One region of the Pseudomonas poae RE*1-1-14 genome, then DNA from elsewhere that is predicted to be linked to it. Evidence: riboswitches for the same ligand, from Rfam matches in the RefSeq annotation. Region 1 holds a riboswitch; the other holds the start of a gene.
What was found. A riboswitch is a leader RNA that binds a small molecule or an ion and turns the genes downstream of it on or off. The one in region 1 is predicted to bind cobalamin.

Region 1 (3,410 bases):
AGGGTCTGCGGCTCGGCCCACGAATAGTCGCGACCCAGATAGCCGGAGGCCAGGCAGTGATAGAAATTCAACGCATTGCCCAGGCCGCCCTGGCGCAGGAAGTGCCACAGACGGTCGCGTTCCTGCACCCCGACGGTGCTCAGGCTGCCCAGTTCCGGGTCCGGGCGGTCGCACCCCGGCACCAGAATCAGTTGCACGCCGCGCTCGGCCAATGCCACCAGGCGCTCGACGCCATAGCGCCAATAGCCGATGCCGCCATGCAGCGAGATCAGGATCACCTTGGCGTGACGCAGCACCTGGTCCACGTAGAGGTCGACCGAGGCGTGGTTCTGCACCTGCATCGGGTTGGCAAGGCGCAGGCTGGGGTAGTCGTCGGGCAACTGCCGCGCCGCTTCGGCCAGCAGCGCCAGGCTCGAGTCGCCGCTGCACAGGATCACCAGTTCAGCGGGGGTCTGTCCAAGGTCGGCAATATTGTCGTCCGAGACAAAACCACCGGGTTGGGTCCTGAGCAGGTGCATGGCTTAAACGCTGAGCGCGGCGCGCAGTTGCGCTTCGAGGCCTGCGGCGTCCAGCTCCTGACCGATCAGCACCAGGCGGGTGATGCGCGCTTCGTCGGCGCCCCAGGCGCGGTCGAAGTGCTTGTCGAAGCGGGTGCCCACGCCCTGGATCAGCAGGCGCATGGGTTTGTTGGGGATGGCGGCAAACCCTTTGATACGCAGGATGCCGTGCTGCACCACCAACTGGGTCAGCGCGTCGAGCAGCAGGGCTTCGTCGGCTTGCGGCAGGTCGATGGAGATCGAATCGAAGGCGTCGTGATCGTGGTCGTCTTCACCTTCGTGGTGCGCATCGTGATGGCTGTGGCGGGCGTCGATGTGTTCTTCGGAGCCGGCGCCCAGGCCGATCAGCACGTTCAACGGCACGCGGCCGCTGCTGGCTTCAATGACCTTGACCGCCGGCGGCAGCTCTTCGGCGACTTCCAGGCGCACGCGGGCCAGGTCTTCGGGGCTGATCAGGTCGGCCTTGTTGAGGATCACCAGGTCGGCGCTGGCCAGTTGGTCGGCGAACAGTTCGTGCAGCGGTGATTCGTGGTCCAGGTTCGGGTCGAGTTTGCGCTGGGCGTCGACCTGGTCCGGGAAGGCGGCGAACGTGCCGGCGGCCACGGCCGGGCTGTCGACCACGGTGATTACGGCGTCCACTGTGCAGGCGCTGCGGATTTCCGGCCACTGGAAGGCCTGCACCAAGGGTTTTGGCAGGGCCAGGCCCGAGGTTTCAATGAGGATATGGTCGAGGTCGCCGCGACGGGCCACCAGTTCGCGCATCACCGGGAAGAATTCTTCCTGCACGGTGCAGCACAGGCAGCCGTTGGCCAGTTCGTACACACGGCCGTTGGCTTCTTCCTCGGTGCACCCGATGGAGCACTGCTTGAGGATTTCCCCGTCGATGCCCAACTCGCCGAACTCGTTGACGATTACCGCGATACGGCGGCCCTGGGCGTTGTCGAGCATGTGGCGCAACAGGGTGGTCTTGCCCGAGCCGAGAAAGCCGGTGACGATGGTGACGGGAAGTTTGGCCAGTGTTTTCATCGGATGCCCCTTTGGGCGGGCATACGGGACGAGTGGCCCTGCGGCGGCGCGCAGCAGCGGATTTCGTCACCGGATCACCCCGCCCGGTTGAAGTGGAAAATCGGTTGCGAGGCAGGTCTCCTGGCTTGGGGCTTGCGGGTCTTGCGACCGGCGCCAACTGCGCCTTCCCGCCGGATCGGCAGTGGCGTGGCAGTCAGCAGAACCCTTCACAGTTGCGGGGGCAGCCGCGGCTTGAACCGCGTTCCCTTCTTAGCTTCGGCCTGGGCCGAAGAACCTCGAACCCGCAAGGCTACGCAGTGCGTGGCGAGCGGTCAACGTCGCAAACCCGGGACACGGGCGACTGATCTACACATAGCGATGCTTGATGGGCACATCCGTCACGATGTCGGCGAGCGCTATGCGCCCCTGGCTTTCCAGGTAGAAATCAATTTCGCCATCGCCTGTGAGGTCAAGCACCAGCCACGACTCGTTTTTTTGCGGATCGTAGCCCAGCCCTGCCTCACCGGGCCGGCCGGAGAGCCGGTTGACGAAGGTGAGGTCATGAAGACCCTGCTTGCGCAACAAGGCGGATATATCGATTTTGTCCTGGCCGGTGACGAAGTCGGTCAACAGGTCGGGGCTGCGTAATGTCGAATCGGTGACGGTGTCGTACACGAAGGTATCGCGGCCTGCCCCGCCCTCCAGCCGATCAGCGCCGCCACCGCCCTTGAGCCGGTTGTCGGCTGCGTTGCCGGTCAACACATCATTGCCGGAACCGCCGATGGCGTTCTCCAGGGTAACGTCCTTGGCGATGGAGACATTGCCCTTCTTGCCACCGACGTCGGAGAAGGTTTCAGCGTTCAGGTTGATCACCTGGTTCTGGTAATAGCCGGAGAAATCCAGCGTATCGTTTCCGCCGCCGTCCCAGACACAGAACACGGCGCCGTCCCGTGGGGACACCAGTGAAAGATCGTCTCGCCGGGTATTGGAGTGGAAGCCGTAGGTGGTATCCGTGTTACGGGTCCGGTAATTGGCGCCGTAGGCCTTTTGGGCCCAGGCGATGTCGGTCATCAGCGGTGCCGACGCATACTCGCCCTGGTGATCCTGGCCGGTATCGCTCGCGTCGAAATAGCTCATGACCGAGTAGGCCCGGCTGTCCTGGGCGAAGATGGCATGCTCGTCGTAGTTGCTCGGCCCACGCGCCGCGTCGTATTCACCGGTGTGCGCGGCGCCCAGCAAGTGGCCGATTTCGTGGGTCAGTGTATGGCGACCAAAGCCGTTCACGGCTGGCGCACGGTTGGCCCAATAGTTCGGGTTCACGCGCACCCGCCCCGCTTTTTCGGAAAATGTGGCATCGGCGAAGTTTATCGCCCTGCTGTTGACGAACCGTAACTGGCCTTCCGGCGCAGCGGCTTCTTCCTTGAACTCGATATTCGCAACATCCGACCAGGACTGCATTGAAAGACGGGCCTGCTCCTGCTGGGTTTGATTAAAGCGGGTCTCCGCTGGTGCAACTTCGCGAAACGTATAACCCACACGCACTGTTTTATCTTTATCGCGGTCTTGCAGCCGGCGCTGTCTTCGATCGATCTGGTTGGCGGCTTGACGGGTGGACCAGGACGGCTTGCCGGACCCTGCACGATAATACGGATCGCCAGCCTGCTGGGCCTTGTACTGCGGGCCAGCGGCTTCAACATTCGGATCTACAATATTTTGATTAACAAAGGGTGTGTTAAAACTGGCGCGAGATATAACAGACATAAAAAAGCCTTATTTACTTAATGGGCAACATCAACTTCAGCGCGCCTACCATCCAATAATCGATACTGAAAAAAAAGTGCATCAGGC
Region 2 (3,410 bases), 1.6 Mb from region 1:
GCGAGCAAGGGTTTATTCGCCGCGTGATGGGCACGAATGGCTGCGAGCATCGAGGTATTTTCCGACAGCGCCTGGTGATGCAGCTCCGGGTAACCACCGGGCAGGTACAGGCTGTCGGCCTCAGGCAACTGACTATCGTGAAGCGGTGAGAAGAACCTCAGCTCGGCGCCCATCGCCCGCAACAGGTCCAGGCTGGCGCCATAGGTGAAGGCAAACGCTTCGTCCCGGGCGATGGCAATGCGCACGCCGGCGAGCAACGGCTCGGCCGCGATCACCTCGGGCACGGCAAAGGTCACCGGTGGCGGCACCGCCACTTCGCAACTGCTGCCCAGGGCCTGGGCGGCGGCGTCCAGGCGCGCATCGAGGTCATTGAGCTCGCTGGCCTGCACCAGGCCGAGGTGACGGCTGGGCAGTTCGATTCCAGTCTCGCGGGACAGCGCGCCGTACCAGCGCAGGCCTTCGGTGAGGCTGCCTTCGAGCAACTGCGCATGACGCAGGGTGCCGACCCGGTTGGCCAGCACGCCGGCGAACGGCAGGTCCGGCTGATAGCGCGCCAGGCCCAGGGCCAGTGCGCCGAAGGTCTGGGCCATGGCGGTGCCGTCGATCACGCCGAGCACCGGCACACCGAAATGTCGCGCCAGGTCGGCGCTGGAGGGCGTGCCGTCGAACAGGCCCATGACGCCTTCGATCAGAATAAGGTCGGCCTCGCCCGCCGCTTCCCACAACAGGCGGCGACTTTCCTGCTCGCCCACCATCCACATGTCCAACTGATACACCGGCGCACCACTGGCGCGCTCGTGGATCATCGGGTCGAGGAAGTCCGGGCCGCACTTGAACACGCGCACCTTGCGCCCCAGATTGCGGTGCAGCCGGGCCAGGGCGGCGGTCACGGTGGTTTTGCCCTGGCCGGACGCCGGTGCGGCAATCAGAACGGCCGGGCAATGACGGGGCTGATTCAAAGTTCGACGCCCTTCTGAGCCTTGATGCCGGCCTGGAATGCGTGCTTGAGCATGCCCATTTCGGTGACGGTGTCGCCCATTTCAATCAGCTCGGGCTTGGCGCCACGGCCGGTGACCACCACGTGCTGCATCGGCGGGCGGGCCTGCAGGTCGCTGAGGACCTGGTCAAGGTTGAGGTAGCCGTGCTTGAGGGCAATGTTCAATTCATCCAGCACCACCAGGCCGATGGAGGGGTCCTGCAGCATTGCCCGCGATACCGCCCAAGCGGCTTCGGCGGCGGCGATGTCGCGCTGGCGGTCCTGAGTTTCCCAGGTGAAACCTTCACCCATCACGTGAAAGCGCACCTGCTCGGGGAAGCGGCGGAAGAACATCTCTTCGCCGGTGCTGAAACGGCCCTTGATGAACTGCACCACACCGCACTGCATGCCGTGGCCCATGGCACGGGCCAGCATGCCGAAGGCCGAGCTGCTCTTGCCTTTGCCGTTGCCGGTGAGCACCAGCAGCAGGCCGCACTCATTCGGCGAGTTGGCGATGCGCTCGTCGATCACGGCTTTTTTGCGCAGCATGCGCGCCAGATGGCGCTCGTCGCGTTCGGGGGAATCGGTCATGGCAGCTCTCCGTTGGGGCTGGACAAAAACGGCGGGCAGGAACAAGCACATACAGACAGCCAAGCATCGCCCACCGTGATGCTGTTGAATGTTCAAGGCCGGTCTCCGGACTCATGAGTGGCGCCTGCACGTATCAAGCGCAGGCAAGCCGGCGGCGCGCCTTCCCATATCGCGGGCGATACAGTGGCAAACAGCACCGTGTTGACTCATTTACCGTTGCGGGGGCAGCGCCGGGATCGCGGCAGCACTGTGTACAAGTGCGCTCACTCACCGGCTTCCCTGTTTCACTCTGTCGACGCACGCGCCACGGAGCACCTGGAACAAGCGGCGAAGGTTAGTGGGTTGGGGGTGGAGCGTCAATTAAAGCTGGCCTGGCACTTGAACCATCCCGCGCTGGCAATCCTCTACCCTTACAGGCATTCAGGAGAAAACCATGCATAAAACAAGACTCGCCTTACTCATCATGCTCGCCGGCACCCTTGCCGCCTGCGGTGAAAGCTCGACGCTGCAGGTGTCGGATGGCACCGGGCCGTCGCCCAAGTTGCCGCAACCGAACAAGACGCTGATCCCAACAGTAAACATCGCACCGGCCATCGGCTGGCCTGAAGGCGCCAAGCCGACCGCCGCCGCTGGCACTCAGGTCGCTGCGTTCGCCGAAGGCCTGGACCACCCGCGCTGGCTCTATGTGTTGCCCAATGGCGACGTACTGGTGGCCGAAACCAACGCGCCGCCCAAGCCGGATGATGCCAAGGGCATTCGCGGCTGGGTGATGGAGAAAGTCATGGGCCGCGCCGGCGCAGGTGTGCCGAGCCCGAACCGCATCACCCTGCTGCGCGATGCCGACCACGACGGCGTGGCCGAGACACGCACGGTTTTCCTGGAAAACCTCAACTCGCCATTCGGCATGACCTTGGTGGGCAACGACCTGTACGTGGCCGACTCGGACAAGCTGCTGCGCTTTGCCTATCAGCCGGGCGAAACCGCGATCAAAACCCAGGGCACTACAGTCGTCGATTTGCCAGGCGGTCCGCTGAACCACCACTGGACGAAAAACGTGGTGGCGAGCAAGGACGGCAGCAAGCTCTATGTGAGCGTCGGCTCCAACAGTAACGTTGGCGAAAACGGACTGGAGGCCGAACAAGGCCGCGCAGCGATCTGGGAAGTTGACCGCACCACCGGCCAGCACCGGATTTTCGCGTCGGGCCTGCGCAATCCCAACGGCATGGCCTGGGAACCGCAGAGCGGAAAACTGTGGACGGCCGTCAACGAGCGCGACGAAATCGGCAGCGACCTGGTGCCGGACTACATCACCTCGGTCAAGGATGGCGGCTTTTATGGCTGGCCGTTCAGTTACTACGGTCAGCATGTGGACGTGCGCGTGACGCCGCAGAATCCGGAGCTAGTGGCCAAGGCCATTGCACCGGACTACGCCGTGGGCCCGCACACCGCATCCCTGGGGCTGACCTTTGCCGAAGGCAGCAAACTCCCGGCGACCTTCAGCAACGGCGCGTTCATCGGCCAGCACGGCTCGTGGAACCGCAAGCCGCACAGTGGCTACAAGGTGATCTTCGTGCCGTTCGAGGGCGGACAACCCAAGGGGCAGCCGGTGGACGTGCTGACCGGGTTCCTCGACAAAGACGAGAAAGCCATGGGCCGGCCAGTGGGCGTGGTCATCGATCAGCAGGGGGATCTGCTGGTGGCCGATGATGTGGGGAATAAGGTGTGGCGGGTTTCAGCCGCTAAATAAACACCGCAAAACACATGTGGGAGGGGGCCTGCTCCCGATAGCAGTGGATCAGTCAATGAATGGTTGAACTGATGCACCGCCATCGGGAGCAAGCCC

Region 2: linked by a shared signal. The riboswitch ahead of cobO (cob(I)yrinic acid a,c-diamide adenosyltransferase) and the one ahead of cobW (cobalamin biosynthesis protein CobW) in region 1 are both predicted to bind cobalamin.

The regions. Positions count from the first base shown of each region.
Region 1 covers NC_020209.1:1,523,117-1,526,526, reverse strand. Annotated here, with positions in the region: gene cobN (cobaltochelatase subunit CobN) at 1-518, opposite strand, end outside; gene cobW (cobalamin biosynthesis protein CobW) at 522-1,583, opposite strand; cobalamin riboswitch at 1,677-1,876, opposite strand; gene H045_RS07010 (M10 family metallopeptidase C-terminal domain-containing protein) at 1,929-3,323, opposite strand.
Region 2 covers NC_020209.1:3,091,900-3,095,309, forward strand. Annotated here, with positions in the region: gene H045_RS13315 (cobyrinic acid a,c-diamide synthase CobB) at 1-959, opposite strand, end outside; gene cobO (cob(I)yrinic acid a,c-diamide adenosyltransferase) at 956-1,567, opposite strand; cobalamin riboswitch at 1,647-1,901, opposite strand; gene H045_RS13325 (PQQ-dependent sugar dehydrogenase) at 2,001-3,314, shown strand.